DNA from 4 places in the Lysinibacillus sp. NPDC093712 genome. Region 4 is predicted to be linked to each of the others. Evidence: riboswitches for the same ligand, from Rfam matches in the RefSeq annotation. Region 4 holds a riboswitch; each other region holds the start of a gene.
What was found. Region 4 has a riboswitch for cobalamin ahead of metE (5-methyltetrahydropteroyltriglutamate--homocysteine S-methyltransferase). Riboswitches for the same ligand answer to the same signal wherever they lie in the genome.

Region 1 (7,598 bases), on a different contig from region 4:
ACGGGACATTTGATTTCAGTTGGATATAATCTGTTGTTACGTTAAAATCTTCTTTTACAATGACAGCTCGTTGCTGATATTCACTTGATGATGGCATGATTGTAATTTGCGGTTTAGGTATTTCTGGATGGGCATAGGTTGTCACTCTTGCCTGATATACGTCCTCAATTTGAGACGCTATTAATACTTTATGTGGTGCACCTATAGCGCGTACACAGCCTCTTTCCATTAATAACAATTCATCGCAATAGAGGGAGGCTAAATTCATGTCATGCAGCACCATAATAACGGTTAAACCACATTCAATTGCTTCCTTACGCACCATATCTAAAATTTGACGTTGATGCGCAATATCTAGGTGATTTGTCGGCTCATCTAGCAATAATACTTCCGCTGTTTGCGCTAAAGCTTGTGCTACAAAAACCCGTTGTTGCTCACCGCCTGATAGAAACTCCATTGATGTATGCTCATAGCGTGTGACGCCCGTTTGCTCCATGGCATATTGAACTGCTTGCTCATCCCTCTCTGACCAATGAGAAAAAAAGCCAGTTTGATGTGGATAACGACCGAGCGATACTGCCTCACGTACTGTATTTGAAAATGCATTGGCATGTAATTGTGGTAGTACGGCCATCTTTTTTGCCAATGTGCGAGGACTATATGTTTTAATATTTTTGCCATCCAATAAAACAGTTCCTGCCGTTGCTGGTAATACGCCACTAATTACTTTCAATAATGTGGATTTGCCACTTCCATTTGGCCCTAAAATGCCAAGGACTTTCCCCTTTTCTACCGTAAAACTTACATCCTTAACGATTGGTACGTCCTCATAGCCACCTGATAGATGTTCAACGATAATCATACACGTACCCCCTTGCTTCTACGCTGCTTATAGAAAATATAAGAAAAGACAGGTGCACCAATAAATGCAGTAATAACACCTATCGGTAGCTCACGTGGGATAATTATCGTACGCGCCACTAAATCGCAAATGATCAGTAATGTTGCACCATTCAAAAAAGATAACGGCAATAAATGACGGTGATCTGAACCCCAAATCATACGAGTCATATGCGGCACAACTAAGCCGACAAAGCCGATTGTTCCTGAAACAGCAACTGCCGCCCCAGTAAGCATGGAGCCTCCTACTAAAATTAAATATTTGCTACGCTTTACATTGACACCTAAATGCTTCGCCCGTTCCTCTCCATATAGCAGAACATTTAGCTCGCGTCTTTGCGTCCACAAAATAACAGAGCCAATGACAACGAATGGGGTAATCATTTGCACATACGGCCATCCCCGCATCGAGACTGACCCTAGTAACCAGCCGATCACTTGGCGGAGCTCCTCACCTGATAACGCAATCATTAATGAGATAAGTGAGCCTAAAAACGAGCTAAAAATAACCCCCGTTAAAATAAGTGTTTCCATTTTCAGAGAACGGTCTACTATTCTGGCAAAGCTCATCACAGCTACCATCGTTAGTACAGCCCCTACCATACTGAGCGTTGGCAATGCATACAAACCGACAACTGGTAAAGAGATGCCGAAAAATAATGTCATGACAGCACCGACTGACGCTCCTGAAGATACACCAAGCGTATACGGATCTGCTAACGGGTTTTTTAACAAACCTTGAAAGGCTGCCCCTGCAATCGCCAACGATGCTCCTACAAGACCTGCGAGCAATACTCGTGGCAAACGAATTTTCCATAAAATATTGGCAGCAGTTTCATCTGCCGCTTTATTCCAAAATACTTCTAACGGAATATGAACCGAGCCTATTGATACGCCACACCAGATGCTAACAATAAGTAACGTAATGGCTGTTACATAAGCTAAAACCGTTTTGCTCACTCGAAAGCCTCAGGATAGATGGCTTTCGCTAACTCTTCAAGCCCATCTGCTAAACGCGGGCCCTGACGACTTGTCATATTTTCATCTACTTGCACAATAGCCTTATTTTTTACAGCCGTAATTGTATCAAAGCCTGCACGTTGTGGAATTTTCGTTAAAATATCGGGCACATAATTATAAGTGACCACGATGACATCTGGATTTTTTGTAATAATTTGTTCTGCATCAATTTTGAACCAGCCATCCGTATCAGCTGCGATATTTTCGGCATGAATCATCTCTAGCATCTCCTGCATAAATGTGTCCTTGCCAGGTGTGTAGATTTCTGGTTCATCTGACGTTTCTACAAAGACTTTCTTTGGCTTCACGTCCTGTAATTTTGCTTGGACTTCCTCAACCTTTTCTTTCATATTGGCAATAATTTTTTCTGCCTCTGGAAGCTTACCAGTGGCACGACCTAATTGCTCAATCGTCGTATATGTCTCATTAAAATCACTAGCGTTTGTCACAACAAATACTTTAACACCCGCTGCTTCCAGTTGATCCATCGCTCCACCTAAAGAAGCTATACCTGATTCATGTGCAAAAACGATATCAGGCTGTAACGCAATAATTTGTTCTATATTAAATTCCATACTGCCGACCTTCTCCTTGTCAGCTACCTCTGGTGGATAATCATCATAATCATTTACGCCAACGATTTTATCATTTAAGCCAAGTCCAAATAATATTTCTGTGTTACTTGGAATAAGAGATATAATTCTTTCAGGCGGTGCTTCTAGTACAATGTCTTTGCCAGTAGCATCTGTTATTGTTAGCGGGAACGTTGCTTCGTCTAGCTGCTTTGTATCCTGTTGCTCCTGTTGCTCTGTTGCCGATTTGTCGTTTTTCGGCTCTTCTCCACATGCTGCTAGAATGCCCATTGCTAAAAATGCTGATAAACCTATCTTCCAATACTTTTTCATTGTGAGACCTCCTTAGATTGTATGTGCATTTTTCAGCTTTGTTCAGTAGATTGATCGATATTATGTAGGCATTTCCCCTACCCGAACTTATTGCCTTTATGTTCAATTATTTATCGTCAGTAGCTTTCCAAAACAAAAAAACTCTCGTCATCATAACGAGAGGCGGTGCTTGCACAAATAAACCACCATCCTATCCTCGTAGGCTGCAATGTATCGTTCTATAAAGGCAGGTCTCCTGGCTCGTGCTCCAAATGCTTTTTCATGCCTTCCCAAAAAAATTCAGTGGCATAGATTGAAAAAACTCACACTTACAGTGGCGGGACCGCATCGGAATTACACCGATTTCCCTTTTCACTTTACTTTAGTAAAGAACCTTTATAATATTCAGTTGATTTTATTATACATGAAAATAGAAATAGATAACGATAAAAAAAGAGACGCTAAGTTAGCGTCTCTTTTTTGTGATGCTACTGCCGTTGATTTCCGCTGCGTGCGGACACTTTACACTTCGATCAACTAGTATAATTGTTTGAGTGCCTGGCACTACATAGAACCTAACATAATGCCGACTCCTAAATCGGAAAAATCCACTTCGCTTTCCGCGGGCACATACGTAAGCCACAAACGTCGCTACCCGCGCGGTTTGTTGCAGCTTACATTGCGTGCGTTCCCGTAGGAGTCTACGCGGATTTTTACTAATAATAAAAATTTTCAAAATTGTTTGTGTGCCTGGCACCCGCTACATAATTTCCGAAAAATATTGAACAGTTTTCATTGGTGCGCCTATTTCGCGCAATGCCCATGTATCTTCTAAATAAATATCTGCTAGCTTTTCATACTTGCCGCCAAATTGGACTGCCCATTCGACTGCCACTACACTTTCGTATAGATGAGCCATTTTTTCTGCTACGCCCTTTGCCTCATACGACTTCGTAGCCTCATCCAAACGACTAAAGACTTGCAATGTTGCTTCGATTTTCTTCAGTTGCTCGCCTACAATTTGTACGAACGAACAATCAGTTAACTTCGTCAAACGCTCCCGCATCACATGTACAAATAATTCATGGGCATTATATTTATCTACTAAGCGAATAAGCTCTAGTGCTAAAATGTTAGCCGTTCCTTCCCACACCGTAAGGACTTGAGCATCTCTAAGTAAACGTGGCGTTACAAAATCTTCGATATAGCCGTTTCCTCCATGCAATTCTATTGCTTCGCTTGCGTAATGCACCGCCTGTTCAGCCGTTTCTTTTTTCATGATGGCGATATTCAAACGATTAAGAATAATGTCCTGCTCATTCCCCTGACCACTCGTTACCTTGTCATATAATTGAATAAGATCAAAAACAGTAGCGACTTCTACATGGAGCTTCGCAGCATATTTCCCTAATGTATCCTGAATCATTGGGTATTGAATTAAAGGTTGCCCGAACGCATTTCGGTTTGTTACATAATGCTTCGCCTCTAAATAGCCTCGACGCATAATGCCAATGGAAGCGACTGCGTTACAAATTCTCGATAAATTAAGTGCCTCTAACATATAATAAATTCCTTTATTCGGCTCTCCAACGATATACGCCAGTGCACCATCGAATTCCACCTCTCCTGATGGTACTGCTCTGACACCGAGCTTATCCTTTAAACGTCGAATGCGAAGGTGGTTAACCTTACCGTCATCTTGACGCCAAGGTACAGCAAATAATGTTAAACCTTTCGAACCTGCTGAAGCGCCTTCTATACGTGCTAATACCATCGCCACACCACACATTCCAACATTTGATGCAAAGTACTTCTCTCCATACAAACGATACTGACTTCCTTCCTCGACAGCCTCTACAACATTTGCGCCGACATCTGAGCCTCCTTGCCGCTCCGTTAAAAATGTTGCCCCCTCATATAGCTCTGTATCCCCCGTTGCACAAACATGTGGTAAAAACCTGTCCTTCAACTCATCACTCGCATAATGATCAAGCAAATAAGCTGTTGCCATCGTTAAGGTAACTGGACAATAGAAGCCAGGCTCTGCATGTGACAGTAAATAGCCTTGTGCAAAGCTATACACATAATTTCCCTTTCTACCTAACTGTGGAATGTCCTTATGCACATAGCCAACGATCCCTGTGTTATATGTTTCTTCAATCGTTTTTTTGTAGCCTTCATTGACCCAAATTTCTGATATATCCTCACCATAAGCATTGTATCGCTGCAGTTTGGGCTCTCCCTCTCTGTCCGTATGCTTCGCTCTCACGTCGATGTCATTTGCACAAAGCTCGCCGAAATCCTTTAACTCTCGCTTAGCATAGACTAGAAGTTCTTTATCTAGCATCATTTCTAATAGTTTGTGTAGTGTTTCATCCTCTGTGAAAAAGTTAGTCGTCCGATTTGCATCTTGCTGTAATACTTTCATATTCATCTCACCTCTTGTTCCTTCAACGATTGTTTTAATATTTTTCCGGAAGCGTTTCTTGGTAGCGCTTCCACTTGTTCGAATAAGCGTGGAATTTTATATTTTGCAAGATGCTCCTCTAAATACGCTTTTAGTGCGCTATCATCAATCTCTGCCTTTGCAGCATACACTGCCTTTACGGTTTCTCCCCACTGCGGGTGAGGGACACCAATAACAGCCACCTCAAAAATGCCTTCATAGTTTAAAAGTAAATCCTCAATCTCTTTTGGATAAATATTGACACCGCCCGAAATAATAACATCCTTTTTACGATCTACAATCCAAATATAGCCGTCTTCATCTTTTCGAGCTAAATCTCCTGTTTTCAGCCAGCTATCTATAAATGCTGCCTTTGTTGCTACTTCATCCCTGTAATACCCCAACATATTGCCTTCACCAAATAACACAACTTCGCCCACTTCATTCACTTCGACATCTTCCCCGCTGTCGTTAATAATACGAAGCTCCGTCCCTAGAGGTGCACGCTGACCGATACTCCCCGCCTTTGTTTCATGCTCTTGTCCGAACATTAAGGAACCACTTGGCCCAGCCTCTGTTAATCCATAAACACATGTTAGATTTTCTGTTTGGAAAGTTTTTTGTAGATGGCGAATTTCATTTTGTGATAACGGTGCACCTCCATAAACCCACCATTTCATCGAAGATAAATCCGCTGTTTGCAATCTCTTTGTTTGGGCAGTTAATAAATAGGCAACAGGAGCCCCGAAAAAATGCGTCGTTTTTTCTTGTTCAATCGAATCTATCAATAAATCTGGTGTGAATGTTGGCGTTAATACATTTGTTGAGCCAACAAGTATGCCAGCCATTAAAAATAAATGCAATGGTGCTGAATGCGTTAACGGCATCATAAGGAGAATGCGGCTTGTAGGCTTTACTTCCATTTCTACTGCAATCATCTGGGCCACAGTTAAAATATTGCGATAGCTAAATAGGACGCCCTTCGGTTTTCCTGTTGTGCCTGATGTATATAAAATCGTTGATGCATCGTCTTCATTTAGCTGACAATCAATTGGTTGTGTACTGGCATGTTGTATTAGTGTCTCATAATGAAGCCACCCTGCCTCCACATGTCCTGTTTTAATTTTCAACGGCACGACATTGATATGCTCGACCGCGGCAAAAATAGCCTCATGCACTACAATAGCTTTAGCCTCTGCATGCTGTGCAACATATTCAACCTCCTGCAATGTAAATTTTGCATTTACGGGAACGACAATTGCACCAATACGTTGAATCGCAAAATAACTAACAACAAACTCTACAACATTTGGCATAAAAATAATTACTTTATCGTCTGGACGAATACCCAGTTCTATCAAAGTATGACCGAGTCGAGTCACTTGCTCATCTAAATCACGATAAGTCACTCTTCTTCCATGACAAACAACAGCTTCTTTTCCAGCATACTTTCGGGCATTTCGTGCTAACAAATTTGAACTATTCATCGTGCATCTCTCCCTTTAAAGTTAATAATTTCTCACTAAACATGCCATGTAATTGCAGTAATTCATTTTTCATTTGTGTAAGCTCGGCTATTTTACTATCAATTTCTTGAATTTTTTGATCTCCATATGCCACAGTACGTTCCAGCTGTTGAATTCCTGAACGATCAAAATCAAAAAGCAACACCATTTCCCTGATTTCGTCTAACGAGAAACCATAACGCTTCCCCCTAAAAATAAGCTTGAGCTTCGCCATTTCTTTTTTTGAGAAGGTGCGCTGATTAGTAGCCGAACGATGAGGACATAGAAGCCCAAGCTCCTCGTAATAACGAATGGTACGTGTAGACACATTAAATTGCTTTGCTACCTCCTGAATCGTTTTCAAGCCTGCTCCCCCTTCACAATTTTCATCAGTATATCATTAACGTTAACGTAAACTTCAACAGAAAATCAGAAATAAATAGAAAATTCCGCACACAAAGAAGCATAAAAAAGTGTCAGGCACTCAAACGATTCTTAATTTTCAGACCATTAGAAACGTAAGAAGCAACAAAGTGCACATAGCAAGGGTTGTCGCTTCCATCGGAAAGTAGTGTCAGGCACTCAAACAATTTCCACCGAATAAAAAACCCCGACACGCAATTGTGTCGGGGTCTAATAATCATATTACATTTTTTCAGGTGCAGATACGCCGATTAGACGTAATGCGTTAGCAATAGTAGTACGTACAGCCGTAATAAGTGCTAAACGTGCTTCTGTTAGCTCTTTATTCGAAGCATCTAATACTTTTTCAGCGTTATAGAAGCTATGGAACGCAGCTGCCGTATCTTGAATATAGTTGGCAATACGGTGTGGCGTACGGTG
Region 2 (7,598 bases), on a different contig from region 4:
ACATGTAAGCCTCCCTTGATCATAGACTTGCATGGACTCCTGACAAATCGGACAAGCAAATAACCCGATATTTGCATCTATTAACGCCGCTCCTGCAGCACGTTTAGAAAGTGCTCCCATTTAATTCGCCTCCTTTTGTTCTGTAGGTGAGACAATTGCAAAACGTTCCCACTTTCGACTTTTCCATCTAAAGTATACGATAATGGCACGCATCCATTCATCTGCTGAAATAGCTAGCCAAATCCCTACTAGTCCCCAATCTAAAACAAAGACAAACAAATAGCCGAGTGGCAAACTCATGCAGACCATTGATAAAAAGCCGATCTTCACTGGAAATCTTGCATCGCCTGAAGCACGTAATGAATTAATAACAACGATATTCATCGTACGACCTGTTTCTAATAAAATACTTAATGCTAATACAGACCCACCAATGGCTATAATCTCTGCATTATCTGTAAATATGCTCATTAATTGTTTTCTAAAAATCGTCACAACACTTACCATTAGTATTGTGAAAATAAAAGCTGAGCGCACGCTTATCCATAATTGATGATAAGCCTCATCTTTTTTACCCGCGCCTACATAGCGGCCTATAATAATAGCTGTCCCCGTACCGATTGCAACTGCAAACAAATACGTAAACATCGAAATATTCATTGCATATTGTCTTGCTGCAAGCGTTTCAGACCCTATATAAGTTGCATAATAAAGGAAGACAATTTGGCAAAATTGATAAAGCACTTGCTCAAATGCAGAAGGTAAACCGATATTTAAAATTTTTCGGACATACTCTTTTGAAAAAGTGAAATAGTACTCGATTTTCACACGTATTTCCATTACCTGATACAGCAACCATGAAAATACAATAACCGCAAGTCCACGACTAATAATGGAAGAAATCGCAGCACCTTTCACACCCAATTCCGGCAATCCCAAATTACCAAAAATCAACCCGTAGTTTAACACGACGTGAACGACATTCATACCGAGTGATACATACATCGTCTGCTTCGTCCAACCATGTACACGAATAATAGCCGCTAATGCATTAATAATAGCTTGTAAGAAAATAAAACTACCAATAATGACTAAATAGCTTTGGGCATATTGTAAGACATCACCCTTCAAATTCATCATCGTCATTAAATGGCTGGAGCCTAAGAAAAACAGAGCACTCATAATAAAACCTAAAATTAAGTTCAACGTAATTGCTAACGCTGAAATCTTTGTAGCTTCTAAAAATCTCTTTGAACCTAAATATTGCGAGACAACTATTGCAGCACCATTGCCTACCACTTCAAGAATTAATATCGCAATATGAATGTATTGATTTGCTGCGCCAACACCCGATACAGCGTTATCCGATAAGGCACTTAACATAAATGTATCGGCTAATCCCATTAACATAAATAAAAAAACTTCTAAAAAAATCGGCCATGTTAAATGAAATAGACTAAACTGGTCTGCCGAATGTTTCTCTCTAATCGCATGTCCCAACAACTTCACTTCTCTCTCTATTACATAAAAATCTATTGTATCTTATCACAGATTTACCACTGTAAAGGATAGCTAATACAAAAATATTTTGAATAGCTTACAAAAAAATCCCTCTCACTGACTTACTGTGAAAGGGCGTCCTATTAGCATAAGCAATTTTCTTGTAATTGCCGGCGTTTTTCTGTTGTTAAACCAAACTCTTGCTCTAAAAATACTGGTTTCGAACCATAACGACTATCTATAGCATCGAAGGCAGCTTGCAAATAATCCTCACGTGCAGACATTAATGCATGGAACTGTTGTAACTCTTGGTCATTAAAAGTATTTTGAATTGCCTGTGCCATTCGTTCTACCATAGGGCGTAAATAAATATTCGTATCTAAATAGTCTTGCATAATCGTTTCCTCGGGTACATCTAATGCGAGCAAAATGAGCGCACCGCCAATTCCCGTTCGATCTTTTCCTACTGCACAGTGATGGACGAGGCCTAAATTATCTGGATTTTGAATTGTAGACATTAATTTTTTAAATGAAGCATTGTTAAAGGGCATTTGTGCATAAAAATCGCGGAACATCTCTGGGCTTACAACCTTATAAAAATTGTGGCCACCGGTATTTGTCGGCATCTCAAATGCGTGGTTGCCCTTTGCAGGAATTTGAATATACTTTGCGCCCTTGAATGTAGGGTTAGGATTATTTAATGCCTCTTGTTGATCTCGATAATCGAAAATTGTTTTAACTCCTAGCGCTTCAAAGCGCTCCTTATCCGCTGGTGTCATCTTACCTAGCGCAGCTGAGCGATAGAGCAATCCATTCTTAACCACTCTGCCATCTCGTGTCTTATAGCCACCCATATCGCGGAAATTCAAGACTGCCTCAAACGGAATAACCTTCATGTCAAACTGTGTCATCCACTACGCCTCCCTTATTTAAGCAATCATATATATTTCTATTTTATAGAACAACCGAAGATAATACCAATTATTCACAATGCCTTTTAGAAGAGATTCAGATTCTATGACTCGCCAGTAGACTTGAAGTTATCGACGGTTGAAGCCCGTAAATCGCCGGTTGACTTGGAGTTATCGCCGGTTGAAGCCCCTGAATCGCCGGTTGACTTGGAGTTATCGCCGGTTGAAGCTCACGAAGCCTGTACTTAGCGGACAACAACGTTCACAAGCAAAAAAGTGTTAGATTGATTGCAGTCAATCTAACACTTTATCTCTTTTGCCCAAGCTCTAAAGGTTGGCTTTCACGATTTAACCTTATTTAAATAGTTCGGGATATACTGCTTTCGCTACCATCTCAACAGCTTCACCAATACGTGGTCCTGGGCGATTTGAAATATCAGTATCAATATAATTTACCGCTTTATCTTGAATGGCAGTGATTGTATTCCATCCATCACGCCCAAGAATTTCACCTACTGCATCTTCTACATAGTTTACTGTTGTTAAAATAACTTGAGGATTTTTCGCGATAACATCTTCCTCAGAAACTTTTACCCATCCTGTTTGATCGCCAAATACATTGTTCACATTCGCTGCATCAAGAATCTCTTGTTGGAAAGTACCAGCTGCTGTTGTATAAATATCTGGCTTAGGGCTAATTTCTAAGTAAACATTTTTCGGTGTTTCTACACCTTTTACTTTTGCTTGCACATCCGCGATTTTCGCTTTAATATTTTTGTTTAATTGCTCACCTTTATCTTTAACGCCCATCACTTCAGCAATTTGTTGAATATCTCCATATACATCTTCAAATGAAGCTGCTGATTTAATAGCAAATACTTTTACGCCTGCATCTTCAAGACCTTTTAGCGCATCTAATGTTTCGGCATTGCCTGTTGAATAAGCAATTACGACATCTGGCTTTAATGCTACAATTCGCTCAGTGTTGAATGTCACAGAATCTGACACACGTTCAATATTTTTTGCTTCTTCTGGGTACGTATCATAATCAGTTGCACCAATAACTTTATCGCCAACGCCTAGTGCAAATAAGATTTCTGTGTTACTCGGTTGTAATGACACAACCGTTTTTGGTACTGCATCAAATGCTACTTCTACATCGCGATCATCTGTCACTTTGTAGCCTGTTTGCTCTGCTTGTTGTCCTGTTTTAGATGTATCGTCCTTTTTAGCTTCATTTGCTGTGCCGCACCCTGCCAATACAAGTGCTAACATTAACACTGTAAGCCATTGGAATTTAAATAGTTTCTTCACTTTACACATTCTCCTTCTTTTTCTTCATCGGATATGATTTGCTTATAAATGGTATTTCAGCAATACCAGCTTGTTGATTCATGTATACAGCCATTACAAAAAATACATTAGCTAATAATCCTAAGTAATCGAAAAGGATGGCTGGTACTTCTCTTTCCTCAGAAACTTTATGTAGAACACGGTATGATTTTTTTGCCTCACTACGACATAAATGAAGCGCAGTTGCAGCCCCTGTACCTTGTGGTAAAACAAAGTTCTGAATTTCTTCCTTTACATGCCCCACATAAAAATCATAGCGATCACTAAGCCATAACAAATCTTCTTCCGTTACCGCTAATTTGCCACGTACTGAGCCGTTTACATGGTAGGCCATTGGCAAAATAGTCAATAAATCTGTAGCCACTACTTCAACTTCTTCAGCTTTTACAGCCGTCAATGCTACACCGACATGAGTTGTTAAACTATCTGTACGAATCTCAAAATCTACTGTAGATATTTTTTCACGCATGAACGGGTAGCAAGAGTAACGGGCATCTTTTTTCATACTTAGTCCCTTCTTTCTTTCATGAACAGATTTTGCTTTACAGGTGCATAAAAAAACGCCGCTCCCTAGGGAACGACGAAAATAGCATATATAGTGCCGCCTCACGCGACATTGCCTATGTATTTGCCGTATATCCTCCTAGCTTCCGAAGAGTTTTTATACATTAAATAAAGGTCGGTCTCCTGGCTCGTACAGCTCACTACTCAATGCAGTAGCGATCATAAAACCTTCCCATCTTGGGTCTTCCCCTTTTCGACAGTGGCATTTTTTATGATTCTTGTACTTACAGTTGCGGAAACAGCTTCGGTTTTACACCGAATTCCCGATTATGCTAAAGTTAGCACCATTATTCTGCAAGAATTATTCACTTGATTAGCAGTTTATCATATATTGATTTGAAAGAGTAGTTGTGAGATTGTGGAATATTCGAATATATTTATACAAAACTTAGCACTATTTCTACATAGCGATAAGCTATTTGTTATTCCAACCTAAAAATTCTGATTAAAATAGCTAGCTATAAAATTTTTTCAATAGCTTGCTCTATATCTAATTGTGAATCTGTCGGTTCAAAGCGCTCAACTGTATTACCTTGATTATCTACTAAAAATTTCGTAAAGTTCCAACGAATGTTACGTCCATCTAAAAAGCTCGGTGCAATTTGGATAATAGCTTCAGCTAACATCTTTTCCTGCATATTCGCTTTTCCGAATTCACGAAAATCTACTTCGTGCTTTAAATAATTGAATAACGGATGTGTCTCTTCTCCATTAACCTGAACTATTTCAAAAATCGGGAAAGTTACCCCGTAGTTAAGCTGACAAAGTTGAGTTGTCTCAACTCCATCTTCTGGGTTCTGCTGTCCAAACTGATTACACGGGAAACCTAAAACAACGAAATTTCCCTTGTCATATTTATTATACATTTTTTGCAAATCTTCAAATTGATATGTAAAGTCACATTGATTGGCGGTGTTAACGATTAACATTGTCTTTCCTCGATACGTCTCCATTGATAAAATTTCACCGTTTGGCTTTTTCACTAAATAATTATAAATCCCCATTTTCTCGACCCTTTCTAATTTACAAAAATTATACTGTTACTATGCTATATACAGTTGCATATTTACGTGTTTCCTCTTTATAGATAGTTTCTTGCTCTCACTTATACGATAGCTTACATCAGTATATAAGACCTATCAAAAACTGAATCCATCCTCCTACTTTCATTATAATCAATAACTTTTCTTTCTTCAAAACAACACACTTGGGCATAAAAATAGCCATCTCGCTATTTTAACGGATGGCTGTTTTATATTTCTTTTTGTATTTTATATCCTGCTCTTCTTCTATTAATCTCTTTGCAATATCTAATAAGTTTTGATCATTCGTAGCATCAAACAATTTCTTAAAGGAGACAATAATATCATATCGAATACGTGATGGTTGCTTTTCATCGATACATGTTTGGAACCTTTTCGCTAAATACGAAACAATTAAATCCCTTTGAACTTGTCCAGCAAGCCCAATTTGCCAAATTGCTTGAAGAGCATGCCTTGCAGTTACTGTTTTTTCATCATATGTTACTGCCCAAATTTTTAAAAAATCATCCAGAACACGTTCTTCCGGGTCACTTTTTGCTGCTAATGCACATAAAAACTGTGCTGCCCGTGCACGAGCATGTCCATCTGTATATGTAAGGGCTTTAATAAGCTGTTCCCAAACTGCATATGTCCAATCTACTGGTTCTTGCATAATTTTTATCAATTTTCTATACGACTCGTATTCAATCTCACGGTCACGCTCTGTTAAATTACTAAAAAGTTGCAAAATCTCTTTTTCCATGATTTATCCCTACCTTCATTCTTTCAGAACGTTTTCAAATTTTAATTTTTTTATGTTACACTTTACTTAAAAATAACGATAAAAGGAGAGCTTATGAATAGAACTATAACTCGAAAGTTGACTATACGAACGCTAGCGATTATATGCCTACTTATAGCCGTATATTTTATCATTCCTGTCTCCGTGCCAATTATTTTAGCAGGTGTTACAGCTTTTTTATTAGAACCCATTGTTATGTTTTTTAAACGAAAATGGAAAATGTCGCGAAAAATAGCTGTTGCTTTTATATACATAGTAAGCGTTATTTTTATTTCTATTATTTGTTACTTTACTATTACGCAACTAATGTCGCAAATTATTTCCATTTCAAAGCAAGCACCTTACTATATTTCTAAATTATCCGAGTTGTGGGGTCATATGCAAGAGAATATTTCAAAATATACAGAAGACTTTCCAACTGAAGTGAGTGCTTCACTTCAAAAAACGACAACCGACTTCATTGAGAAAGTTGAAGAATCTTTCTTAAACTTCTTTAATTATACCAAAGTTACGACCTTCTTTTCACAAATTCCAAGCCTCTTTATAAGTCTTCTTGTTTATATGATCGCCCTATTTCTATTTATGCTAGATTTGCCAAAATTAAAACAGTCAACTTACAAATTTTTAAAGCCTACAACTGAAGAGAAATTGAAAATTATTACTAATCGTTTAAAAGATGCATTTTTCGGTTTTATGAAGGCACAGATTCTTGTTAGCTTTATTATAGCCGGGGTTACACTTGTAGGTTTACTACTTATTCACCCGAAATATGTGATAGTAATGACCATTATTATTTGGATTATAGATGTTATCCCGTTCCTTGGCTCAATTATTATTTTAGCACCTTGGGGAATTTATTACCTCCTGATGGGGAATACAGCGATTGCCATTAAGCTCTTTGTTCTTGCAGCTATTTTATTAATTATTCGCCGAACTGTCGAGCCTAAAGTAATGGGTGCACATATTGGTTTACCCCCTCTGCCAACATTAATCGCAATGTTTATCGGCTTACAATTGTTTGGCGTCATCGGCTTACTCGTAGGACCATTTGTTATCATCTTCCTCTTCGCATTAAAGGAAACAGGGGTTATTAAATTCAATTTCAAAATTTAATGATGAACTCCAATCAACTGCCCTCAAAAGTGATAAAATCGTAAATAACAAAGGCACTTTCTATTAGTTATAAAACAGAAAGTGCCTTACATTATTATCTATCTCTACTACATTATAAATTAATTAGCTCTGCTTTCTTTAAGAAGCGATCAATTACTACCGCTACTTCTGCACGTGTAATGTAAGCTGTTGGTGCAATCGTTTGATTTGCCTTACCTGTTACTAAACCTGTTTTTAAAGCTACTGCAATGTGAGGCTTAGCATATTCGGCAATTTGGGCTTTATCTTTAAAAGTTGCTAATATGCTAGCAGCTTCTTGCTCTGTAATGGCTG
Region 3 (7,598 bases), 500 kb from region 4:
ATATATGGAATCAATCGTAACGACTGTAACAGGATACGGTCATTTCGAGCCTTTAAAACATTATGCTGAGGTACACCTGTTAATGGAGCCTAATATTCGTGGAACTGGTAACACTTTTGTTAACGCTTGTCATGCTGATGATTTATCAGTTGGAAACCAACGACTAATTGAAAAACATCTATTTGAACGAGAGCATCACGGTGTTTTAACTGGCTCCCCAGTGACAGATGTATGCTTCACCCTTTTGACAGGACGTGCTCATATCAAGCATACAGAGGGTGGCGATTTTCGCGAAGCAACTTTCCGTGCACTTCGACAAGGACTGGAGCAAGCCGAAAATATATTGCTTGAACCATATTATCGCTTTAAATTGAAAGCATCGAATGATTTTATCGGTCGTATGATGAACGATATCCAGCAAGCAGATGGTACTTTTGATGACCCTCTATTAACAGAGGAACAAGTAACATTAACAGGACGTGTTCCGGTTGCAACTTTTATGCATTATAGTACTACTTTCGCTGCTTATACAAACGGCAAAGGGTCAATATCGTTACAATTTGATGGCTATGATAAATGCCATAATAGTGAAGATATAATTGCGCAAATCAATTACAATAAACAGGCAGATCCCGACTATACATCATCAAGTATTTTTTGTGCGAAAGGAAAGGGATATTCAGTACCTTGGTATGAGGCAAAAGAAGCCATGCATTGCTTGTAATTATCCGAGAAACCGCATTTTCCAAAGCATAACAGCGATTGTGAAAAGTTTATCGGTTATATAGCAAGTTTTATCGGCGATTTTAAAGGTTTTATCGGCGATTTGAATCGTTTTATCGGCGATTCAGCCAGTTTTTATGGCGATTTTAAAAGTTATCGGCAAAATTTTACGATAAAAAATGACAGAAGGCATCGAGAACATCTCGATGCCTTTTATATTAATCCTATAAAGCTTTTTTCGCTTTCACAACAAAGTTATTCGCTGATTCTACAATTACGTAACCATTACTATTCGAAAAATCAACAAGAACCGAACCAGGTTTACTCTTTAAAATTTGTAATTGCTCAATTAATTGGAGCAATAATTGATGTCCATTGCCTCTTGGATGCCAATTTAAATGATAATCATTTAATTCTTTAACACTTTGTAGAAATTGAGCATATTCGCACTCTACATACTTTATTAAATGTACTATTTTATTACTATCTTGATTTGTATGAACTACTAACGACAACTCTTCTAAATAAGTGTGATAGAAACGCATAACCATCGAGCATAGCAAATCATTGACTCTTGCAGCACTTAAGATGGGCTTTGGCTCTAAATCTAGCCTATCTAAATTTGGTTTAGCTCGAATCGAATCAATACGTGTTATTAAATGATACGTCTCCCCATTTACCTCATAAACGATTGGATTTGTTGGCATGTACATCATAAAGCCATTCTTTTTTGTTTTCAGCTCATCCGCCACACTTGCTTTAGCAAAAAGGCACCCTTCATACACATCATTTTGAATCCAAATGATGTCTTTGTTATAAAAAATTTGATTAAATAAACGTTCGTTCTGAATAAGGCCTGTTGCTAAAAACTGGTCAACAAGTGCTTCAATGACCATTCTCGTTTTTGGCTGCTTGGCAACTTCAATGCGCGGCAATTTACAAATCTTCATATCTCCATATTGCTTTTCCTGTGTTGTACAAACATGAATCTTCATCATACGTGCACCTCGTTTCGTACATATTTTCAAAACAAATGTTTCGATTACATAAAAAGACGGATTTCCTGCTAAATAAGAGGAAATCCGTCGTTACGGCTAATCATTATCATTCATCAAGCAACATCAAACATTGCACCAATGGGAGAGATTTGGCTCGATGCCGTATCCCTTTATATCCTTTGGTTTTTATCGTTTGACGTACTGTGACGAACAGAACATTCTGTTTTGTCAACATGCCACCTCCTATTCCTCGTAGGTTATTGGTGTGTACTTGTAACAGGCAGGTCTCCTGACTTATGATCATTGCTTCTTTTCACCTTCCCGTCATTGACAGTGGTCTTCGAAAAGTCGCTAACATTTACAGTTGCGGGACAGTGTCGGACTTACACCGACTTCCCTTTTCAGTAAATTGCACGCAATTTACACCTATTACTACACGCTATTCAGTTGTGATAACTTATAGTAAACTCACTAGTATACTATTAAATAGTATTGTAAAGTAATGGAATTTCAAAGTCAAACAACTGTATAAAGTATCTATTGTCTACAACTGCTTAAAAACGAAATATCATTCACATTCCATCGCTTGAAATAGCTTTTGTGCATAGCTATCGGTGAAATTAAATCCACCTTGTTCCTTGTACTGTTCATCGACAATTTCGCCAGCTTTCATTACATATATCCGTTCACTCAAATAAGAAACTGCTTTTAAATCATGAGAAATAAATAAAATCGCCATGTTTCTTTCTTTATTTAACGTAATTAATAAATCGATAATTTCCCGCTGAATTAGACGATCCAAGCTAGAAACAATTTCATCGCATACTATCAATTTTGGTTCTACTAGAATAGAGCGTAATAAATTTACTCTTTGCTTCTCCCCACCACTAAGTTCAGAGGGCAGAGCATGTAATACATCGTTTGACAACTTGACCTTCTGAAGCATCGTTTGTATATAGGTATCCGTTACGAATTTCTGATGCTGCAATGGCTCCCTTAATTGTTCCTTTACCGTCCACATAGGGTTTAAAGCATTACTTGCATTTTGGAAGATAATTTGGCATTTTTCGTAAAAGGACTTTCGATTGTTCTTTGTGATTTGTTGATTTTGAAAATTCACGGTCCCTTTATCAGGTGATTCTAACTGCATAATGATTTTGGCTAAAGTACTTTTACCGCTTCCACTTTCTCCTACAAGTCCGACGATTTCGCCTTCTCCTACAGTAAGGTTTATATTTGCTAACACTTGCTGTCCTGTTCGATAGCTTTTATTTACGTTTTCTACCCGAAGCAACTAAAACGCCTCCTAAAAATGATTTGTGACAAGCCGTTTTGTATACGGATGTTTTGGTTGCTCAAAAATTTCTGTCGCTTGCCCCTTCTCGACAATCTCTCCATCTTTCATTACAACAATCGTATCCGCTAGTGAAACTGCAACCCCTAAATCATGGGTAATCAATATTATAGTTGTTCCCAGTTGAGCATGAAGATTTTTTAGTAATGCCATGAATAGTTGTTGATGCAGCATATCTAGTGCAGAAGTTGGTTCATCAGCTATCAATATGTCTGGCTTATTATACAATGCACAGGCAAGCATACAACGTTGCAGCATACCACCTGACAACTCAAATGGATAGCAATCTAATACATCTTCGGTCAAGTTTAATTCCTTTAATATAGCGGTCATTTTAGGAAGAAACATCTCTTTCTCCTCACCCATTCGTAAGGCAGTAAACATATACAATTGTTGTTTCATTTTTTGGGTAGGAGAAAAGCTATTTGTAGCATCTTGAAAAATGGTAAAAATATGTTTTGTCCGTAACAGTAAACTATCTTTTTTTGACATCGTCATTATATTTTTCCCATTAAAGTAAACTGCCCCTGTCGCCTCAGCCTGTGGAGGGAGCATTCCTAAAATTGCTGATACGGTTGTGCTTTTCCCACTCCCACTTTCACCAATAACTGCTGTAATTTGGCCTTTTGGCACTGTTAACGAGATGTTGTGGATGAGATTTTTATTGTTCACTCGAACAGTTAAATTGTCGATTTTAAACATGGGATCGTTCTCCTCCTTGTTTGAAAGTGCTCCCGATTGCTTGCACACATAATATCGTCACAAAAATCATAAACCCAGGAAAAAGCCCGATCCACCAAGCACCAACGAGTAAATCATTTTGCGCTGTATACAGCATCGTTCCCCATGATGGGATGGCTGGCGGCACACCGATACCTAAAAAGCTTAAAGACACTTCGGTAAAAATCGCACCAGCAAAATTAAATATCGTCACGACAAAGATAGCTGGCAAACTATTACGTAATAAATGACTAAATATTATTTTCCACAAAGGGGTACGGAACATTTTAGCCATCTGAACAAATTCCATTTCCTTTAAACGAATAAACTCTGAGCGCACGATTCGAGCTGTAACAAACCAGCCTGTGAATCCGATAATCATTGCCATTCGCCAAACACTGCCTTGCATAATTGCTTGCAGGGCAAGCACAATTACTAAGGATGGGACCGTTAAAAAAGCCTCCAAAATGCGCATCATTATTACATCGACGGCACCACCAACAAAACCGCTTATACCACCGTAAATAATGCCTACAATGCTAGAAATTACGACTGACACAATGGCGATGAAAAGTGTAACTTTCCCACCAACTAGTATTCGTGATAAAACATCTCTGCCTAGCTGATCTGTACCGAGTAAATGTGTAAGATTAGGTGCTTCATAAATCTGATTCATATCCATTGCATTTGGCTCAAAAGGTGCCAACAGTGAGGAGAAGATGGTTGTTCCTAATATTATGCAAAGAAGTGCAAGCAAAAATAGTGGCATCTTCCGTCGTTTTCTCATACTATTTTCCCTCTTCTCAATCTAGGGTTGATGCAAATCATTAAAACGTCGATTACAAATAAGCAAATGACCACCACAACACCAATAATTAAAATGGCTCCCATAAGTACAGGAAAATCTTTTACCATAACTGATTTCACTAGCAGTGATCCTAAACCGGACCAGCCAAAGAGTGTTTCAACTACTATGGAACCACCAAAGAATGAAGGAATCGTCACACCAATATAATTGATATACGGAATAACAGAATTCCGTAGTATGAGGTTTCTTATTTGTCGGTCTGGTACTCCATTAGCACGCGCAACTTGGACATAATAACTACGATTCTCTGCCTTAACACTGTCCTGTAAAAAACGTGCGAATATGCCCACATGAGAAATTACTAAAACAATTAGAGGGAGCACCATATGGTTTAAACGATCAAGCCAACCTCCATTGCCACGCACATCATTCATACCTGAAGAAGGAAACCAACCAAGCTGTACCGAAAAAATTATTATACAGACAATACCTAGCCAAAATGGAGGAATCGCAGAGCTTGCAATACTAAAAACCGATAATCCTCGATCCAATAAAGAACCTTCTTTCATTCCTGCCCGTAATCCTAGCCAAGTAGAGACAATTGTAACGATGAATAATGTGAGTGCCACCAACTGTAATGTGTTGGGTAAACGTTCTAATAAAATCGTTATTACTGGTCTACCTTCTTTTGCAGAATAGCCTAAATTCCCTTTTACCGCTTCACCTAGCCAAGTGCCATATTGAAGAAGAACTGGCCTATCTAAGCCAAACGCTTTTTCTATTCGTTCTTGCTCAGCTGCTGTTAATGTTTGAGCATTGCCTCCATAATACGCCGCCGCCGGATTGCCAGGTGCAGCATGCATAATGAAAAAAGAGAGGAAGCTCACGATAATGAGGACAATTGTCCCCATTATCACTCGCTTCCCGATCCACTTAGCGATCATTCCATTTCCACTCCTCGACATTCCATAAGAAGCCGGCGCCGTGATGACCTAAAATACGCTCTTTCACACCACTAATATTTTTATTAATGCCATAAACAGCATCAACATAGGCAAAATAAGCGAACGGTGGATCTTCTGCTAGCTCCTCTTGTAATGCCTTATAGACTTCCTTGCGTTTTTCAGGATCGACAGTTGTTCTTCCTTCTTCTAGCAAAGCATCTACTTTTGCATTTGCATAGCTACCATAATTGTAGCCAGCACTTGTTACGCTAGATTCGCCAGAATAGAATAAACTGTACGTATGGTGGTCGGCATCATATGGACTTCCCCAACCAACCATGAACGCTTGTGTTTCTTCAATAACGATATTGCTCCAATCAAGTGCCGCTACTTCAACATCTGCTCCTATTTCTTTATAGCCTTGCGCTACATAATTAGCCATATTGACACGAACTGTATCTGTGATCGGTGCAGTAATAGTAAAGGCGAGCTTGTTACCGTCTTTATAGCGGAATCCATCATCTGCTAATATCCAGCCTGATTTTTCTAATAATTCATTTGCTTTTTCAACATCAAAAGTATAATGTTCAATATTTTCGTTTACATAGGCATGCTTTTGTAGGGGCGAATACGCTTCTTTCCCATAACCATGTAAAATACCTTTGACGATGCCAGCTCGATCTGTACCGTAGCTTATCGCTTTTCGAACATTGACATCCTTCCAAAGTGGATACTTCATATTAAATAACACGCCACGATAATCGGCTGATTCAACTTCATACATTTTTAACTGCTCTACTTTTGAAAGTTCTTCAACCTGATTCGGATCAAGTAAGGCAATATCTACCTCACCCGATTTTAGTTGTAATGCACGAACATTACTATCCGGAATAAATTTAAAAATGACTTTTTCAATGGATGCTTTTGTTCCGAAGAAAGATGGATATGCTTTAAGCGTTAAGCTAGTCCCTTTATCCCATTGCTCCACCATATAAGGTCCAGCACCAATAGGTTCTTGGTTAAACGTAGCCGTTCTCATCTCTTGACCTTCAAAGACATGCTTCGGCAAAATTGGCACTGTTAACTTATCTAACATCGGCGTAAATGGTTCATCCAATTCGATTGTCATCGTTGTGTCATTTGCTTTTTGCATCGCTTTAACATGGATAAAATCTGACTTTAAATAAGACCCATTCGCATCATCAAGAATACTGTTAATAGTAAACATTACATCATCTACTGTTAATACTTGCCCATCATGAAATGTCACATCATCACGAATCATGATCGTATAAGTTAACAGGTCATCCGATATGTCAACGCTTTTGGCAATATCATATACTGGTACATTATGTTCATCAAAGCGCATAAGACCTCTAAAAAGTAATGCATCTAAATTCGTTTCCTCTAAAATGGGATTTAACCCTGCAAATTCGGATTCAGATGCATAAATAAGCTCATTTGCTTTTGAAGAGGAAGCAGCGGATGGCTGTTTTTCCTCGCCTTGACTAGACTCATTACTACAGCCAGCAAGACTAAGTATGAATAATAAAATAAATACTGAAAACTTTTTCAATTTTCTATCTCCTTCATCACTACAGTAATTTAAAGTATTGTTGCCACATGTTCAAACATACGATTGATTTCTTTGTGGAGTGTTCGCTGCTCTTTTGAAAGCCATCTACAATGGATTGCATGATCTGTTAGTTTTGTAACACTTGCCTGAATTGAACTCTCCTGTTGGATCATTTCCTGTAATTCTCGAATATTGAGATTCTCAACTTGTGGAGATACAATCCATAACGAACCGATATAATATGCCATCTCTAACAGACCAATCGTAGAAAGGTTCATTTCCTGAGGTTTAAAATGGAATGAATCAAATGCAATTAGAGCTTCCTCAACAAATATTTTGTATTTGGATTGGAAGGATTGATAATCAAAGATTTCTCCTCGCATTTCTCGACCTGGTGCAATAATTTCACCCCATATTAATGTAGAGCTTTCTGCCATGCGAATCGTTGTATCCACCTGAAATTTCGCTCGTTCAA
Region 4 (7,598 bases):
TATGATCTACAAACCAACAATTGGTATTATTACTAATATTGGTGTCCATCATTTAGATGGATGTAAAAATCTTGAGGGCTATATAAAAGCAAAATCTGAAATTTTAGAAGGGCTGTCGGAGGATGGCACGTTAATCATCAATGGTGATGATGAAAACACAAAAAAAGTACCCTTGCATAAGTTTAAAGGGAAAATTATCACTATTGGCGTTCAGCAGCATGCAGATTACAAAGCTTCTAACATTGAATTTACGAACAACGGCATGAAATTTATCCTGCAAGTATCTAATGAAAAGTATACTATCTTTGTACCTGGTTACGGAGAACATCAAGTGTATAATGCGCTAGCGGCTATCGCAGCTATAAAGGAGATGGGAGTGTCTATCCAAACAGCAATCTCGCGTTTAAAAACATTTAAACCGATGGCAAGGCACCTGGAATTTTCAACTGGTATCGGTGAAAGTACCATTATAGATGATACATGGACGAATAACCCAACATCAGTTGAAGCTGCTTTAAAGGTTTTAGATACGATAGGAAAAGATAAAAAAATAATCCTTATATTAGGTGATATAAAGCGATTGGGTCTTTTCGAAGAAAAGTATCATCGTGAGATCGGTTCTATGGTGGCACAGCGAGATATTCAAATGCTTATTACGATTGGAAAAAGAGCTGAAGATATAGCAGCTCAAGCAAAAAAAGATGGAACAACTGCGGAGGTTCATATATTTAAAGATGTCACAGGTGTACTAGAAATACTTAAACCAAAACTTGATAAAGATACTATTGTATTAATAAAGGGCCCTATGTCTAGTCGATCCATGATTGAATTCGCTAATCAATTAAAGGAAAAATAGCCTTTTGGCAAGGCACTCCTAGCGACTACTCATCAGTAGCTACCTTTATGCGAAAGAATCCTTTTTATGCTTAGATAAAATCCACTTTACGATAATGTAAGGTACCGCTGATTATATCAAAAACATAGCATACAAAGCGTTGTAATTACACGCTTGTATGCTATGTTTTATTATTTTTATAGCGTAAAGATAACGCGTCGTGCTGTCAAATAGCAGCTGATTTTCTTAAAATACACGTTTTGCTGTTATATAATGCTCTTTATAATAATCCACAAAGAGTACTCTAGTTGTAACACCACTTGAAATTGGAATGATGATACGTTGATCTCCAGCGTAGATACCTACAAGAGAAGGGTTATTTGACCCTTTCACACTATTAAAGAACACTAAGTCGCCCTTTTTTAAATTGGCACGTGATACCGTAGTTCCTTTAGCCATTTGTTCTTTTAGAGTTGTTGTACCAAGGTTTACACCGCTCTTACGATAGACATATTCTACGAAACCAGGGGCTGTAAATTGTAAGCTTTGCTCTTTATTTAATGAGCTTATTGTTACTTTATTTTTATAAGTTATTGCATTTTCAACAATTTTATCGCCTTTCGTTGCAGGGTTAGCCGATAGTAATGTTGGTAATACTCTGCGTGCAGATACATAGTTGTCAGTGTAATAAGGTTTGCTACCCATATCTGAAATGACGATATTTTGCTTGGAATCAGCCATATGAATTATTTTGTTATTTCCAATGTACATGCCTACATGATCGGGATCTGTGCCCGTTTTTTTACTTTTAAAGAATACTAAGTCGCCTTTTTGCAATTGGCTTTTAGGAACAAATGTCCCTTGCTGGATCATATAATTTTCATTATAAGTACCAATGTCTACTCCATTCTGTTCAAAAATATACATAATGAATGAAGCACAAGAAAACTTGTAAGGATATGTAGACTTGTAAACTGAATTACTATATGTAGCCTTCCCAATTAAACTTTTTCCTGTTTGAATAAGTTGCTCAGCCTTCGCTGCGACAGCTTGGTCATTTTGTTGTGCATTTGTTGTTGCAGCTTCTACTTTGATTGGTTCAACGGATGCTTGAACGATTCCGAATGAGCTAAATCCAATCGATAATGCTAGTGTAGTTTTTAAAAATTGTTTTTTCATGCTGTTTTTACCTCCTGTAAGCGAGCAGTAAATTCATATCTGTTTGCTTGCTGTTGCAATAATCGTAGCATGAAAAAGTAGGGGTTCTGCGAGGTAAATGTTTCCACAGGGAGCATCGCTTTATGTAAAAACCTTGATATATAAGGCTTTATCGCTTGAATTTACAGTTTCATTACAAATGTTTCAGTTTGATAAATAGTGCATACAAAAAACGCTAGCAACTATGGATTATCACACATAGAAACAATGCTAGGTAATGTGCTAATAGGGAAATCAAAATAAGGGTAAGGAATGATATAAAAATAACTATATGAGTCAAATAGTATTTATAAAAGCACGTAGTATAGGAATTTTTTTGTTTATCATTAAGTATGAAATACATAGTTTGAGTCATGGGTGATTGGAGTAGAGGACGGACAACTCCTGTGGGAACGCACAGAACGTGAGACGCACCAGACAGCGCGATAGTGGGGGTTGCGGCTTACGTGTGTATCCGCGGAAATCGACAGCCCATACAGGAAATCAACGGTAGTAGTCATCACTTTTATATTAATTTTAAATAATAAAGAACTATAGACAAACTCGAAAATCTTCGCGTTTGTCTATAGTCTGAAGCAGCCATTGATGGCTGCTTTTTAAAAATTTAAATAGGCTGAATAATTTCTACTCGATTACCAAAAGGGTCTCTAAATTCAAAGCGCTCATAATTAGGAATTGGAACAGAATCAAGGATTTCGATATGATGCGCTGTTAATACTTTTTTCCAATATGCTACATCCTCTACTTGATAGGCAATATGGGCTTTCGTTGTTAGTCGATCAAAGCCTTCTTCTGTGCCAACATGTACTTCGTGCTGACCAACTCGTAGCCAAAATCCACCACGCCCTTTAAGAGATTCTGGTTTCTCTATTTCTTTGAGGCCTAACAAACGGCAATAAAAAGCTTTCCCTTGCTCCTCGGTACCTTTTGGAATCGTTAATTGTATGTGATGTAATCCGACAATCATAGTAATCCTCCTCGCACGTTCTTTCTATAACTATATATTTCTACAAATTACTTAAAATACCTTTTCGGATTAGTAGATTGTTTTATTATTATGTCGTCAATTAGTCCATTTAAAAATTACTCAAAGTGTAACTCTGTACAGAAATAATACATATATCTTCATAAAAGTTATACTTTTCAGAAAAATATATGTTATAGTAGGAAACATAATTGAATATTGTGTAAGAGTTGGTGCCAAATGAAAGTTTGGCTTAAAAGGGAAGTCGGTGTAAATCCGACGCTGTCCCGCAACTGTAAATCGGAGCAAATCACATATGCCACTGGGGAACTGGGAAGGCTGTGAGGCGTGTTGATGAGAAGCCAGGAGACCTGCCAATGTCTAGTACACACCAAATAACCTACGTGGAAATAGGTGGTGAGATGTGACCGAATCGGCACTGTGCGACTAACGAATATATACGATAATTAATATATTATCGTATCGCCTCGTCATAGCTAATTTAGATATACAATAACTACCATTTTCCTAAAAAGGAAGATGGTTTTTTTATTTTAAACCAGAGGAGAGAAGGAATATGACGTATACAACGACTGTAATAGGCTACCCATACATAGGGGAAGACCGTGAATGGAAAAAGGCATTAGAGGCATTTTGGAGAAATGAACTTACAGAAGAAGATTTCTTACAAAAAATTAAAGAAATCCGTCTTGCACGCATCGACAAGCAGCTTCGTAGCGGTATAGATATTGTCACAGTTGGGGATTTCACACTGTATGACAGAATGCTTGATACAGCGGTTATGTTTGGCTTAGTGCCAAAGCGCTTCGGCTGGCAGGGTGGAAAGGTTAACTTACAAACGTATTACGCGGTAGCACGTGGAAATAAAGAAGCTGTTGCGAGTGAAATGACAAAATGGTTCAATACAAATTATCATTACATTGTCCCTGAATATGAAGGTCAAGCTCTGCAACTAACAGACAATAAAATACTTGCAGATTTCCTTGAGGTTAAAGAAGTATATGGCATTACTGCAAAGCCAACGCTAATCGGGCCATATACATTTTGCAAGCTAACAAAAGGTTACGATAAAGTAACACAAGTTGCGTTTATTTTAGCACTACTACCACTGTATGCGCAGGTTATTCAAGAACTAGTAACAGCCGGTGCTGATTGGATTCAATTAGAGGAGCCTGCATTAGTCACATCATTAGATGAGGCGGAGGTCAAACTTGTGCAAGAAATATATACACAATTAGCAGCCGCTGTACCAGAGGCTAATATTATGTTACAAACCTATTTTGAATCGTTATCAGCTTATAACACACTAATTGAACTCCCTGTACAAGGATTTGGCTTAGATTTTGTTCATGGCTATACGAAAAATATGGAGGCGCTACGTCAATTTGGCTTTCCACATGATAAAGTATTGGCAGTAGGAATTGTTAATGGACGAGATATTTGGAGGGCAAATTTAGCAGAGATAAGTACTACAGTTAGGGCAATTGAACAGCTGACTAGTGCCCAAGAGCTGTGGGTTCAATCGTCATGTAGCTTACAGCATGTGCCGATTTCGACCGCACTTGAAACAAAATTAGAGCCTGTCTTAAAAAATGCGCTTGCATTTGCTGATGAAAAATTAGTAGAAATATCAGAGGTGGCTAAGTATTTAAAAGAAAAAAATCACACGTCAAATCATACTATCTCTGAGAGCATGAAAGCAATTGAAGCATTAAAAAAACATCCTGTACGAAATAATCAGGCTGTTCAACAAGAAGTACAAACGGTGTCGACAGAGGATTTTGAACGTCAAAATGATTTTAATGCGCGTCAGATTATTCAACAACAGTCACTGCAGCTACCACTATTCCCAACGACTACGATTGGTAGCTTCCCTCAATCTGATGAAGTAAAGCGCACACGTAATGCATGGCGAAAAAAACAGCTTTCAGATGAAGCATATGCTGACTTTGTCGCACAAGAAACGAAACGATGGATTGCCATTCAAGAAGATTTAGATATTGATGTACTCGTGCATGGTGAATTCGAGCGTACAGATATGGTGGAATACTTTGGTGAAAAGTTAACAGGCTTCGCTTTTACAGAAAAAGCTTGGGTCGTTTCGTACGGCTCTCGTTGTGTAAAACCACCGATTATTTATGGTGATGTTGCATGGGAAGCGCCGATGACTGTGAAAGAAACTGCCTATGCACAAAGTTTAACAAATCGATATGTGAAAGGGATGTTAACAGGTCCTGTTACGATATTAAACTGGTCATTTGTACGTGATGATATTGCGCGAAAAGATGTGACCTATCAAATTGCACTTGCACTAAGGAAAGAGGTTGAGGCACTAGAAGCGGCTGGCATTTCTATTATTCAAGTCGATGAACCTGCATTGCGTGAAGGATTGCCTTTACGTAAAGAACAGTGGGGCGCATATTTGGATTGGACAGTGAATGCTTTTAAGCTTGCTACGGCTATTGTAAAGGATGAAACACAAATTCATACACATATGTGTTACTGTGAGTTCAATGATTTTATTGAACCAATTAGTGCATTGGATGCCGACGTTATATCTATAGAGACGTCACGCAGTCATGGAGAGCTAATTGCATCACTGCAAATAAACCCATATAAAAAAGGGATTGGATTAGGTGTTTATGATATTCATAGCCCTCGTGTGCCGAGCGAACAAGAAATGTTAAGTATCATGCAAGATAGCCTACAAGTATTATCAACAAATCAATTTTGGATCAACCCAGATTGTGGTCTAAAAACGAGAAAAGAACCGGAAACAGTTGCAGCGCTCGCTCATATGGTTGCTGCTGCTAAAACATTACGTCAACAAGTTCAGCAATCCACATATTGATTGTAAATATAAAAAATAAAGGAATAGAAAACGTTGATTTCTCTTCAAAAATGATAAATCCCCTGAGAGATGAAAATTCTCAGGGGGTTTTGTCTGTATATAGGACAGGACGGTCTTGTATAGAAAATTAATTAAAAACAAACTTAATAGATTTAACTGAAAATTTTAAAATGAATCAGCAAATTCAAGGTTGTAAAGATAAGAATTATAAATGACCATTCGGCAATGGTTTGTAGTACACTAATAAGGTTTACTTCAGTAAAATAAGGTATATTATAGTTGGTGAATAGATTCTTCTTTAAGGATAAGAAAAGTAGGTGAACAAAGTGGGGAAATATCAATTGGATACTAAAGGTAAGGTAGCTGTGGCAAAGTTTCATGAAAAAAACAAGCCTGCCAAATTTGATAAAAAGCAGCAAATTGAAAAAATACGTGCAGAGTATTTGAAAAAGAAGCAAGAACAATCAGAAAAATAATAGAAATGAAAACATAGAGAGACTTAATCTATTATAGGTTATATAACCGTCGATAGTGCAACTTCCAAATACAATTAAAGCATTGCTATGACTGACTTTTGGAGAATGTGCATAAAAACTTGTATAAATAATGTTCCCAAGGAAAGCCACGAAACGTTGATGGTACAGCATTCGTGGCTTTTTCATGTGCGTCCAAACTTTTATTGGGGAGTTTTTTTGTATAGGTATTTCTGTACATTTTAACTAAAGATTAATCATATGTAATGGAGTAAGATAATTTGTAATAAAGTCCAATAATTAGTAAAAAAGGTGTGATACAATTGCAATGACTAGTTGGCCCATCTAATTGAATACCAGTCTACACAAGACCTTCTATCCAACAAAGACTGCACATAAAGAAATACATGGTTAGCTCAAATCATTTCGTGTTATGAAACAGGATGAAAACAATAAAAAAGTTTAAAGGAGAGAAATGAAAATGAGTGTAGAAATTTATAATGGAGCACGTTCTGAAGAAAGTATTCAATTTGAAAAATGGATAACTTCCCAAGGTAATAAAAAGGCTTTTTCTACTATTGAAAACACCAAAAATTTCCTTAAGCAAAGAGGGACTGAAAATACTAATCCCTATGTTATTGGGGATGATGTTACATTTTTAAGTGATATTCAGGAGCTGACATTCGAGGGCATGCAAGTCTTCACATTAAATGACCAAAAGTCCTCGAAACAAAAAGTTATTCTTTATATACACGGTGGTGCTTGGACGAGTCAACCTTTAAATTTACACTGGTTGTTCATGGATAATATGGCACAATCTTTAGATGCAAAAATTATTGCTCCTATTTATCCTAAAGTACCTCATTTTAACTATAAGGATGCCTACTCGAAAATCCTAAACCTATATAAAGAAATTCTTGGAACTGTGGAAAGTATCAATCAATTGACTATCATGGGAGATTCGGCTGGCGGAAATATCTCACTTGGTCTGGGCCATCTTTTAAAGATGGAAGATTTGCCTCAACCGAAAGATATTATTTTATTATCTGCATGTGTTGATATGAGTTTGAGCAATCCTCTTATACCTGAATATGATGAAAAGGATCCTCTGTTAGCTCGTGAAGGAATGGAAGTAATTACAAAGATATGGGCAGCTGATAAAAGTGTAACTGACCCATTAATTAGTCCAATTTACGGTAACTTTAATGGACTTGGGAAGATCACTCATTTTATTGG

Region 1: another riboswitch for cobalamin. It lies ahead of ACQKNX_RS16400 (ABC transporter substrate-binding protein); the one in region 4 lies ahead of metE (5-methyltetrahydropteroyltriglutamate--homocysteine S-methyltransferase).
Region 2: another riboswitch for cobalamin. It lies ahead of ACQKNX_RS19555 (hypothetical protein); the one in region 4 lies ahead of metE (5-methyltetrahydropteroyltriglutamate--homocysteine S-methyltransferase).
Region 3: another riboswitch for cobalamin. It lies ahead of ACQKNX_RS06480 (hypothetical protein); the one in region 4 lies ahead of metE (5-methyltetrahydropteroyltriglutamate--homocysteine S-methyltransferase).

What each region holds. Positions count from the first base shown of each region.
Region 1 covers NZ_JBNNUU010000004.1:185,108-192,705, forward strand. The annotation lists gene ACQKNX_RS16390 (adenosylcobinamide amidohydrolase) at 1-862, opposite strand, end outside; gene ACQKNX_RS16395 (FecCD family ABC transporter permease) at 859-1,860, opposite strand; gene ACQKNX_RS16400 (ABC transporter substrate-binding protein) at 1,857-2,825, opposite strand; cobalamin riboswitch at 3,034-3,217, opposite strand; gene ACQKNX_RS16405 (acyl-CoA dehydrogenase family protein) at 3,565-5,232, opposite strand; gene ACQKNX_RS16410 (class I adenylate-forming enzyme family protein) at 5,235-6,737, opposite strand; gene ACQKNX_RS16415 (MerR family transcriptional regulator) at 6,730-7,119, opposite strand; gene argS (arginine--tRNA ligase) at 7,401-7,598, opposite strand, start outside.
Region 2 covers NZ_JBNNUU010000006.1:105,660-113,257, forward strand. The annotation lists gene ACQKNX_RS19535 (putative RNA methyltransferase) at 1-120, opposite strand, end outside; gene ACQKNX_RS19540 (MATE family efflux transporter) at 121-1,500, opposite strand; gene ACQKNX_RS19545 (tyrosine-protein phosphatase) at 1,644-2,411, opposite strand; gene ACQKNX_RS19550 (ABC transporter substrate-binding protein) at 2,766-3,725, opposite strand; gene ACQKNX_RS19555 (hypothetical protein) at 3,727-4,269, opposite strand; cobalamin riboswitch at 4,425-4,632, opposite strand; gene ACQKNX_RS19560 (glutathione peroxidase) at 4,787-5,332, opposite strand; gene ACQKNX_RS19565 (hypothetical protein) at 5,565-6,113, opposite strand; gene ytvI (sporulation integral membrane protein YtvI) at 6,207-7,265, shown strand; gene ACQKNX_RS19575 (S-layer homology domain-containing protein) at 7,378-7,598, opposite strand, start outside.
Region 3 covers NZ_JBNNUU010000001.1:1,246,250-1,253,847, forward strand. The annotation lists gene ACQKNX_RS06475 (GTP-binding protein) at 1-724, shown strand, start outside; gene ACQKNX_RS06480 (hypothetical protein) at 948-1,721, opposite strand; cobalamin riboswitch at 1,984-2,166, opposite strand; gene ACQKNX_RS06485 (dipeptide/oligopeptide/nickel ABC transporter ATP-binding protein) at 2,290-3,015, opposite strand; gene ACQKNX_RS06490 (ATP-binding cassette domain-containing protein) at 3,028-3,777, opposite strand; gene ACQKNX_RS06495 (ABC transporter permease) at 3,770-4,582, opposite strand; gene ACQKNX_RS06500 (ABC transporter permease) at 4,579-5,547, opposite strand; gene ACQKNX_RS06505 (ABC transporter substrate-binding protein) at 5,537-7,123, opposite strand; gene ACQKNX_RS06510 (urease accessory protein UreD) at 7,153-7,598, opposite strand, start outside.
Region 4 covers NZ_JBNNUU010000001.1:744,578-752,175, forward strand. The annotation lists gene ACQKNX_RS03810 (UDP-N-acetylmuramoyl-tripeptide--D-alanyl-D-alanine ligase) at 1-856, shown strand, start outside; gene ACQKNX_RS03815 (C40 family peptidase) at 1,082-2,014, opposite strand; gene ACQKNX_RS03820 (VOC family protein) at 2,658-3,020, opposite strand; cobalamin riboswitch at 3,232-3,410, shown strand; gene metE (5-methyltetrahydropteroyltriglutamate--homocysteine S-methyltransferase) at 3,595-5,889, shown strand; gene ACQKNX_RS03830 (hypothetical protein) at 6,216-6,365, shown strand; gene ACQKNX_RS03835 (alpha/beta hydrolase fold domain-containing protein) at 6,844-7,598, shown strand, end outside.